3 regions of the Solibacillus sp. GQ1 genome follow, and region 3 is predicted to be linked to each of the others. Evidence: riboswitches for the same ligand, from Rfam matches in the RefSeq annotation. Region 3 holds a riboswitch; each other region holds the start of a gene.
What was found. Region 3 has a riboswitch for thiamine pyrophosphate ahead of tenA (thiaminase II). Riboswitches for the same ligand answer to the same signal wherever they lie in the genome.
Positions count from the first base shown of each region.

Region 1: another riboswitch for thiamine pyrophosphate. It lies ahead of thiW (energy coupling factor transporter S component ThiW); the one in region 3 lies ahead of tenA (thiaminase II).
Region 2: another riboswitch for thiamine pyrophosphate. It lies ahead of thiT (energy-coupled thiamine transporter ThiT); the one in region 3 lies ahead of tenA (thiaminase II).

Region 1 covers NZ_JCAXEX010000002.1:238,232-241,512, reverse strand. The annotation lists gene AC6CH1_RS13585 (nucleotidyltransferase) at 1-705, shown strand, start outside; gene AC6CH1_RS13580 (cupin domain-containing protein) at 784-1,356, shown strand; TPP riboswitch at 1,466-1,554, shown strand; gene thiW (energy coupling factor transporter S component ThiW) at 1,643-2,149, shown strand; gene AC6CH1_RS13570 (VOC family protein) at 2,250-2,645, opposite strand; gene AC6CH1_RS13565 (SRPBCC family protein) at 2,931-3,281, opposite strand, start outside.
Region 2 covers NZ_JCAXEX010000004.1:44,440-47,720, forward strand. The annotation lists gene map (type I methionyl aminopeptidase) at 1-699, opposite strand, end outside; gene thiT (energy-coupled thiamine transporter ThiT) at 887-1,453, opposite strand; TPP riboswitch at 1,584-1,692, opposite strand; gene AC6CH1_RS15615 (magnetosome magnetite crystal formation protein family) at 1,808-2,140, shown strand; gene yxzF (small protein YxzF) at 2,209-2,340, shown strand; gene AC6CH1_RS15625 (AAA family ATPase) at 2,390-3,281, opposite strand, start outside.
Region 3 covers NZ_JCAXEX010000001.1:2,182,844-2,186,124, forward strand. The annotation lists gene thiD (bifunctional hydroxymethylpyrimidine kinase/phosphomethylpyrimidine kinase) at 1-6, opposite strand, end outside; gene thiM (hydroxyethylthiazole kinase) at 3-746, opposite strand; gene tenA (thiaminase II) at 724-1,416, opposite strand; TPP riboswitch at 1,492-1,590, opposite strand; TPP riboswitch at 1,657-1,755, opposite strand; gene AC6CH1_RS11165 (NAD(P)H-dependent flavin oxidoreductase) at 1,893-2,873, opposite strand; gene AC6CH1_RS11170 (glycoside hydrolase family 18 protein) at 2,995-3,281, opposite strand, start outside.

The sequences.
Region 1 (3,281 bases), on a different contig from region 3:
TATCCGAAAGCTTCTTATCTTACTTTCGGAATCGGGTTAGTACTGGTAGGATGCACTTTTGTAATGAATCAAATCTTCAGTTACCGGGAACAGGAAAAAGCACATACAAAAGATAAACGGCATGCTCTAAACGAATGGCTTACTGCTAATCAGCCAGTTAATAAATGGTTGAGTGGACTTGTTGTTCTACCGCTTGTGATCGCACCGTTTTATAACTGGACGCTGTTTTTTACGATGCTGGAATGGTATTTATTTTCGGGGCTTGTAATAGCCGGTATTATTTACATGTTGAATGGTGACAGAGTAGAAGACAATAAGGACTGGGAGTATAAAGGGAAGACAAAAATGATGCTTGATCTGATCGATTACCGCAAACATCCCTTTAATATTTCGCTTATTATCTACATCCTGGTCATTGTCAGTTTTGTGTTAAGCAAGAGGTTGGATATTCCGCTCTATATGGAAACAGGGGGCAACTCGCGCTACGTTACTTCTTTGCCAACGATTTCGTTTTTAATGTCTTCCTTAATGGTCGTGAGTACGTTTATTTATATTATCAGTCATGGGAATTTCTTTGGTTTTCGTAAAGCTGAGTTAAGTTATGAAAGAGTCATGTTCGTCCACTTTACAGAAATTATTGTATGTGGTGCCACCCTGTTTATTTTAATTTTCACATTAATCAATGCGTTGTATGTGTATTTTTAAATGGATGGCTACTAACGACATAGGCACACACTGGTAAATTATTGCATATTTTAACTACAATAAAAAAGAGGTGAACTATTGAACCCGAATCAAGATTATACATCAGTGCAATCCCAGTTTACATTCGACCTTAATAAAAACCCGTTATTCGTTAAAGACCAGCAAAATTTTATTAATGTAATGGGCGGCAACCAGTTAAATACGCTTGATAATATATCGCTGCTTGATATATATCTTAGCGCCAATAATGTGATTGAACCGCACTATCACCAAAATGCGGCGGAACTTGTTTACTGTATTACAGGGAGTGCGATTGTTTCGATTTTGAATCCGTTTACGAAACAGCTGATGCATTTTCCGATTAGCCCCGGTCAAGTAGCGAACGTTCCTCAAGGGTGGTGGCATTACGAAGTCGCTACGCAAAACAACACGCATCTGCTTGCCATTTTTAATGCTCCGACACCGGAAGTCATTTTAGGTTCCGACCTCCTTAAGCTGACACCAGCAAATATTATGGCCCATACGTATGGCATGAACGAAAATTTATGGCAGCAGGCAATTGCTCCTGTCAGACCGAATACTTTCATCGGTCCGCCAAACCCTTGGCAACATGCCCAACCCGGTAATTATGGCGGCGGGTATGAGCAGTAGTTTTTCTCGGTCAAAGGAATCAAATTTAGAAAATGCATTTGCATAATGAAACGGCCGTGTTATGATAATTGTGAAATTAACCCAATATTGGAAGCAGATGATCTGCTCATAAAACTACTAGGGGCGCCTTTTGGCTGAGAAGTACCCTTTGCACCTGATCTAGGTAATACTAGCGTAGGAAAGTAGTGTCGATCCCCTATTTTTATTTTTGTATAGGCTACGATACCACTTTCTTAATTGAAAGTGGTTTTTTTTGTTGCAAAAATTATTATAAAGGATGGTAGAAATGAATAAAACGAGAAAACTTACATATTCCGCGATTATCGCAGCGATTACGACGATTCTCAGCAGTTTGGTGTATATCCCATTAGGTTTTGCAAAAATTTTTCCGATTCAGCACTTTGCCAATGTCGTATCGGCGGTACTGCTCGGTCCATGGTATGCGGTATTACAGGCGTTTCTTACATCGACGTTAAGAAATTTGATGGGGACAGGCAGTATCTTTGCCTATCCGGGGAGTATGATTGGCGCACTTCTCGCTGCATTTTTGTTTGCGAAAACGAAGAAGTTGGCGTTTGCAGCGGTAGGTGAAGTGATTGGGACAGGGTTGCTCGGTGCGTTGGCTACTTATCCGATTGCGATTTTATTTTTAGGTCAGGAAGCGGCACTGTTCGGTTTTGTCCCGGCATTTATGATGAGTTCGTTTGCGGGTGCGCTTTTAGGCTATGGCTTGCTGAAGATTATGGTGAGAAATCGGGCATTTGGCGGGATGCTTTATCAGAATGTTGGGTGAAGAGCTGGCGTTGAACGCAAGGGATTTATTATTAGAAGACTTTAAAATATATTAGAATATGAAGCGCCGGGTATCGAGTCATGGCACCCGGCACATTTTATTAAGCTAAATTGATCTGCCATGACACGCCGTAACGGTCATTTAACCAGCCGAATTTCTTACTGAAACCGTAATCACCGATTGGCATTAACGGATGTCCGCCATCAAGCAGTTTTTCATAAAGATGATTGATTTCTTCTTCTGTATCACATGTAATAAAAATAGAAAATGACGGTGTGAAGCCAAACTCATGTTTTAAATTACTGTCAATGCACATAAATTCCTGACTTTTTATCGAAAAAGTTGCTTGCATAACTTTCCCTTCATCTCCGCCTTCATTTGCTCCATAGCGGACAATACTCGTAATTTCTGCGTCCTCGATAACGGATGTGTAGAAGTTCATTGCTTCTTCTGCAACGCCGCCTTGAAACATTAAAAATGGTTTTGCGCTTTTCATTGTACCCTTCCCCTTCTGAATTCAAATTTACACCACTTCAATTTAGCCTATTTTACCATTTTTCGCGAACTTTTCTCCCTATAAGTTAGAGGCATCTCCTAACTAGACGGTGCCTTTGATTTAATATTTAAATTTCGCGATGAGCTGTTGTTCCGAAGATGCGGCTACTTCTTCTGGAACCGTATAAAGATATAGTAGAACAATTCAACCTTTTATTAGAAAATCTTCCCCGAAAATTCAATCACCGGATGGTCATAACCCCCACCTTGTGTTTCATTATACGTCCTAACCTTGATAGCTCACTTTTCCGGTCTCAACTAATTCCTTCAGACCCATGAACATTAAATTCCAGCCATGTTCTGTGCCATCTCGCATTTCATCTAGAGCTTTTACGATGTCTGCATCTGTCCATTGCTCTTCATTTTCAACATGGATCAGTTGAGTGAACGTCATTTCACTGCCTTGTCCCAACTCTTTCAGCTCCACTGTGATTGTATCTTCCAGTTCGCTGAATTGCGGCATTTTAAAAGTGAACACGATTTTTTCAGGCGAATTGATTTCAACATACTTCCCGATCGCCCGGTAGTCTACACCTTGCCGGTGGTCTACAATTTCCCAACTGCCCCCTACTTTTGG
Region 2 (3,281 bases), on a different contig from region 3:
GTGTTCGATTTGGGCAACTAATGATTTGTCCGGTGTAATGAATGTCCAGCCGTCACCTGATTCTACGATATGCTCAGCCTTCGCCGAAATAAACGGCTCTACTGCCAACACCATGCCTTCTTTCATGATTGTTGTATCCCAAGCATCATAATAGTTCAATACATGGTTTGGCTCTTCGTGTAATGATTTACCTAAGCCATGACCTGTTAAGTTCATAATTACTGTCAACCCGTGATCACGTGCTTCACGCTCTACTGCTTTACCGATTTGATTTAATTTTGAACCTGCTTTCACCTTTGTCATTGCACGATCAAATGCTGATTTTGCTACAGTGCAAAGTTTTTCTTTATCTTCATAACCTTCACCAACAACAAATGAAATACCTGTATCTGCAAAATACCCGTTTAAAGAGCCCGAAACATCAATGTTTACGATATCGCCTTCCTGAATAACCTTGTTACCTGGAATACCATGTGCAACTTCGTGATTTACTGAAATGCATGTATATCCCGGAAAATCGTATTCACCTTTAGGACCCGAAACCGCGCCTGCTTCCGCAAACATACGGCCTGCAATTTCATCTAATTCTTTCGTTGTCACGCCAGGTACTGTCGCAGCTTTCATCGCCTCACGAATTTCAGCACAAATGCGTCCAATTTTTTTAAACGCCTGGATTTCTTCTTGAGTAGTAACAATCATGTGTAACTTCCTTCCTCTTAAACAATGTCTATCCTTAACTATAGCATACTTAAAATCGGTTGTAATTGTTCAAGGATTTTAAAATTTGCCGTTTAATTACTAATTTAGTACAACTTTCTACTATTAATATGAAAAAACTTGCAGCAGGAAAAGTATTCCTCACTGCAAGCTTTGAGTTTTCTATTCGTTATGTTGTTTTTACTTTTTGCAGTAAACGAGGTGCAGATGTGAATAAAACAACTGCGATAATTGCCGTAAGTATAGTAGCAGGTACCATATAAGTACTGTTGTAGATAATTGAATAGGCCCATACATTATCATCGCCAGCATATTCTTTAAAGAATACGACACCTGCAAGCAAGTGCGATACAAATCTTAAAGCACCACCTATAAGTGCCCCAATGACGATATAAAATGCCATTTTCACTTTATTGAGAGATTGTGCAGCCTCTAATAACGGCTTTCTTACAATTGCCGCTAACCCTACTACTGTAAATGCAAGACCGTAATCTAAAATAGCCTGAAGCCAGTGTACAATGTATGCACCGAACATCATTTGCATCACGCCGATCAGCAAGCCTGTTGCAAGTCCTGCTGTTAATCCCCAACGAATGGCCATTAACATGATCGGCACCATAACAAAGCTGATTGACCCGCCTTGTGCCCACATTTTAAATGATACTTGATCCAACACAAGTCCGATGGCAGCAAATATCGCTATCTCCACCATCATCAATAATTTCTTTCTGTCCATAACAATGCCCCTTTCTTTTATCCGATGTAACAAAAGTGAAGAGGGATAGAATGGAACTTTTACTTCTTCTAGGTATTTAGAAAAAGTAAAAAACGATAATCAGGACAAAAGCCTGACTATCGTTTGAACAGTCGGATTCTATCCACATCCCTACGCAAGTGCTAACTTACAGGTTCAAAGAGTCAGTGCAATCCCGTGCACAATCTCAGCCGACTTTCTCGGCACCCCTTGTGGTACATCTAATTTTTATTGTTTGAACATGCTCATTGTAACGAATATTTTTAAAACTTTCAACAGCTATTATTTTGAAACGTAATAGAATTACATATACTAGATACGAAGGAGTGATAAATAATGGATCAATCGAAAGGTTTAAGTGCACTGAGCTATTTGAGCTTTTATTTTGCACCGTTTATTTTACCGTTAATTATATTTATTGTTACGAAAGATGATGCCGTTAAAGGACATTCTAAAAAAGCTTTTATTACCCAACTCATACCGATACTGTTAGGGATTTTTTATATGATTTACTTTTTCACTTCCGTTCTTTCCTGGAATGACACTTTAACCTTGAGCATTCAGGATTTTTTTATTAGTTCGCATTTTATCGGATTTATTTTTTTAGTTGTTATTACGTTTATCCTGGCGATATGGAATTTAGCTCAAGCGATTAAAGTTTTACGTTAATGTTTATGAATGCTCCATCTTTGGGTATATTTTTTATACGAAATGTATTCGTTAAGGAGTGTTTACTAATGAAATTAAAAAAACTCATTAAAACAGCAATTAAATATGGACCAATCGTGTATCCAATCATAAAAAAAATGATGGACAACAAAAAAACTACACCCCAACCAGCAACTTCACGACGAACTCCAAAACGTTGACGCAAAAAACACATTTCCCACTTTAACTGGAGGGAAATGTGTTTTTTTCTTACTTAATAATAATCTCAGTTTTACTGTAGCCTTCTTTTAGCTTTTGCACTTGCAAAATAGCCGGCATTGCTGCTTTTAATTCGGCCACATGGGAAATGACGCCGATTAAGCGCCCTGTTTGCTGAAGATCAATCAATATATCGATTGCTCTTCTTAACGCTTCCTCATCCAAAGTACCGAATCCTTCATCAATAAACATCGTATCGATATGCACACTTCCTTGAACACTTTGAATAACATCGGCCATTCCTAAAGCTAATGAAAGTGAGGCATTGAATTTTTCACCACCGGACAGTGTTTTTACATCCCGCGTTTGCCCTGTATGACTGTCATATACATCGATGCTGAGTCCGCTTTGGGCATTTCCTTCTTTCCTTCCTGTAGATTTCAGGAAGTATTGGCCATTTGATAAGACACGCAAACGTTCATTTGCCGCATGCGTCACTTTTTCCAAATAGCCGATTTGTACAAACCGCTCAAATGAAATCTTCGCATCATTTTGACCGCGAATTAAATTATAAACATGTTCGACTTGCATCAGTTTCGCTTTATAGCTTTCAATCTGCTGTGCGGATTGGTCAAGTTTATCGCGCGTCTCCTCACATTGCTCCACATAGGACTGGATCAATGTCATTTTCGAGTACTGTGCCTCGATCTGCTCATTCAGCTCATGAATCAGTTGCTCACATGCCGTTAAATCAGCTCGTTCTTTTCCTTCGAGCAAAGGTTCTTCCTCAGCAATTTGAACAGATAATGTATGAACACTTTGTTTGTACGCTTCAACCGCATCCTGAATTTGCTGCTGTACATTTAAAGGCAGTAACGCAGTCTTATACGTTTCCAAGTCGAAACCTTCCTGCTCCAATGCTGATTCAAATGCTTTTTGCGCT
Region 3 (3,281 bases):
AATCATTGTCGTCCCTCCGCTAAATTTTCTAGTTCATTCAAGAAATTTGTGTGGAAAGTTCCTATAGCTGCAGCAGAGTTGGCACTTGCCTGTTTATATTCGGTCAATAGTGTCAGTAAGTCATCAAACGGTTCTTTACTGACCGCAAGCACCGCTGCACAAAAGGCACTAAGCAAGCAGCCACTCCCCGTCATTTTTGTCACCTTTTCATGACCACCCTCTACAAATCCCACTCTTATCCCATCAGTAATAACATCTTGTTCTCCTGTTACAATCACAATACATTGATAGTTATTAGCCAACTTTTTGGCAGTCACTGCAACATCGATATCTCCTTTGCCACTATCCACACCTTTAGACGCCCAATTTACTCCCGCAAGAGCCGCCATTTCTCCAATATTGCAGCGGATTACATTAATCTTTAAAAGGTCGAGCAATTGTTGTGCTGTCTCCGCTCGAAACTTCGTTGCCCCTACACCTACTGGATCAAAAACAACCGGAGTATTATGCATGTTTGCGCTAAGTCCTGCTTTCTTCATCGACTCTATTGTCCGTTCATTCAAAGTGCCCATATTTAAAAGTAAAGCATTGGCCTGGGCAGCCATTTCTCCCACTTCTTCTATTGCATCCGCCATTACTGGTGAAGCTCCTACCGCCAGCAAGCCATTCGCTGTAAAATTTGCGACAACATAGTTGGTAATACAATGAACTAATGGTTGTTTATTATAAATTGCTTGCAGACTCATTTATATACACCCCTTGTTCCCAGCTTTGCTTTGTCCAAGGCATCTCCCAGAACATCCATTCGTAATAGCAGCTTTTCTTAAAATGCTCCTGCAATACTTTTAGCTTTGCAGGTTGTTCTTTCGCATATCGATCCAGCATCGATTTTTGTACTTCAATATTTTGAAGCATCTCCTCGGAAGCATATAATGCAATCCACTGTTCATAAAGAGGGACATTCGGACATGCATCTTTTAACCTTTGCCCAATCTCCTGATACAGCCATGGGCACGGTAAAATTGCCGCAAATGCTTCTGCTACATCTCCGTTATGCACTGCATTATACATATGGCTTACATAGTTATAGGCTGCTGGAGCCGGTTCGAATTGTTCCAAATCATCCGCTGTCACACCTAATTCTTTAAACGTTGTACGGTGTAACTCCAGCTCTGCGTCATGAATAAATTTTGCTGTTTGCAGAAAATATTGAACATCGTCATCCGTAGTCGCTTTTGCAGCTGCAAGAGCAAGAACTTTCGTATAATGTTTTAAATAATATGCATCCTGCAGCATATAAAACTTAAACTTTTCAAGCGGTAAACTCCCATCTGCAATCCCTTGTACAAAAGGGTGATAGAAGCTAGCCTCCCAATAAAAATCCGTTTCTTTCCTTACCTTTTCACAAAATCCCATTGTTACTCCTCCTTTTTGTTGGCGGAAGCACAAAAAAGACGCCTCAATATAGAGAGACGTCCCCAAAAAGTGTAAGTACCACTTTTCATTGCTCCCTACGTCCGTATTAACGGCCAGGTTCCAAGGGTCAGGTTTTAACCTTCTCAACACTGCTGTGTCCCCCCGCAAATCAAATGCTTGTATATTTGCAAAAGAAAGACTCCACGTAAAGGATACGCGGAGCCAAAGTAAGTACATATGTATAGCGTGTACTTTGCTCCCTACGTCCGTATTAACGGCCAGGTTCTAAGGGTCAGGTTTTAACCTTCTCAACACTGCTGTGTCCCCCCGCAAATGCATTTAATTACCCCGAGTGTAACAAATTAATTCGACCCGGGCAAGTGAATTCACAAAATTACGAAATTAATAGTTCAATAACAAATTCACAAAATAGCGCATCGTTAGTAAAAATTTTGTTACTAATGATGCGCTGACATCTATTGTAGATGGGTTACTGCAGATCTTTTACCAGTCAGTTCCTGATAAGCCTGAGCATATTCCTCGGCCAATTTATCGACATATTGTTTTGTGGAAGTAATCTCTTTAATCGCGCCAATTCCTTGCCCGCTGCCCCAAATATCTTTCCAGGCTTTTGCGGTATTATCGTTAAAGTTCATTGCTGAAGGATCACTTTCTTTTAAATTACTCGGGTCCATCCCCGCGTTCATGATAGAACCTTTCAAATAATTCCCGTGGATTCCTGTAAATAAATTGCTGTATACAATATCTTCTGCAGTACTATCAACAATCATCTGTTTATATTCTTGACGAGCAAACGCTTCTTCGGTCGCGATGAATGGTGAACCGATATAGCCAAAATCAGCCCCCATCGCCTGTGCAGCCAATACCGAATGTCCTCGTGCGATTGATCCTGATAAAGCTAATGGACCGTCAAACCATTCACGGATTTCCTGTACGAGCGCAAATGGGCTTTGCTGACCTGCATGGCCACCTGCGCCTGTTGCTACAGCAATGATGCCGTCTGCACCTTTTTGAATCGCTTTTTTTGCAAAATGATTGTTAATGACATCATGGAAAACGATGCCTCCATAACGATGTGCTGCCTCAAATACTTCTTCACGTGCCCCAAGTGAAGTAATAATAATCGGAACTTTATATTTCACACAGAGCTCCATATCCTGTTCCAGCCGGTCATTTGTTTTATGGACAATCTGATTAATGGCAAATGGCGCTGCCGGCCGATCCGGATTTTTGGCATTATAGCTGGCCAACTCCTCTGTAATTTCAGCTAACCATTCATCCAACTGGCTTGCCGGTCTTGCATTTAACGCAGGCATTGACCCGACTATTCCTGCCTTACATTGTTCAATGACCAATTTCGGATTGCTAATAATAAACAATGGTGCCCCGATTACTGGGATACGTAAGTTTTGTAAAATTTTCGGAATATTCCCCATCTATAATCCCCCTTTTATTCAGCTACTACTAATACTTCATCAGCTTCAATAAAATCTCCTTCTTAATTTAGATGACAATCAAAAAGTCAGATGTTTTTTCATCTGACTTTCTTTCCTTTTGCTATTTCTTCACTACATTAAAATTAGCCCCGATGAGCTGCCAATTTTGCGGGAATGGCAGACCGAGCTTCCAATAGCCGACTCCGCGCAAATTTAATCGCTTTACTAAATCGAACTTCGCCTGAATCGAACGCGCATCTTCAAACCAGACAATATGTGAACGCCCTTGCTCATCATAATAGTTAAAGTAGGGTGCCTGTGCTGTATAGTCAAATTGGATTGCTGCGTTGTAGCGTTTGGCCACTTCAATTGCACGTTGCGGGCTTATCGCTTCTGCGTAATCTCCTC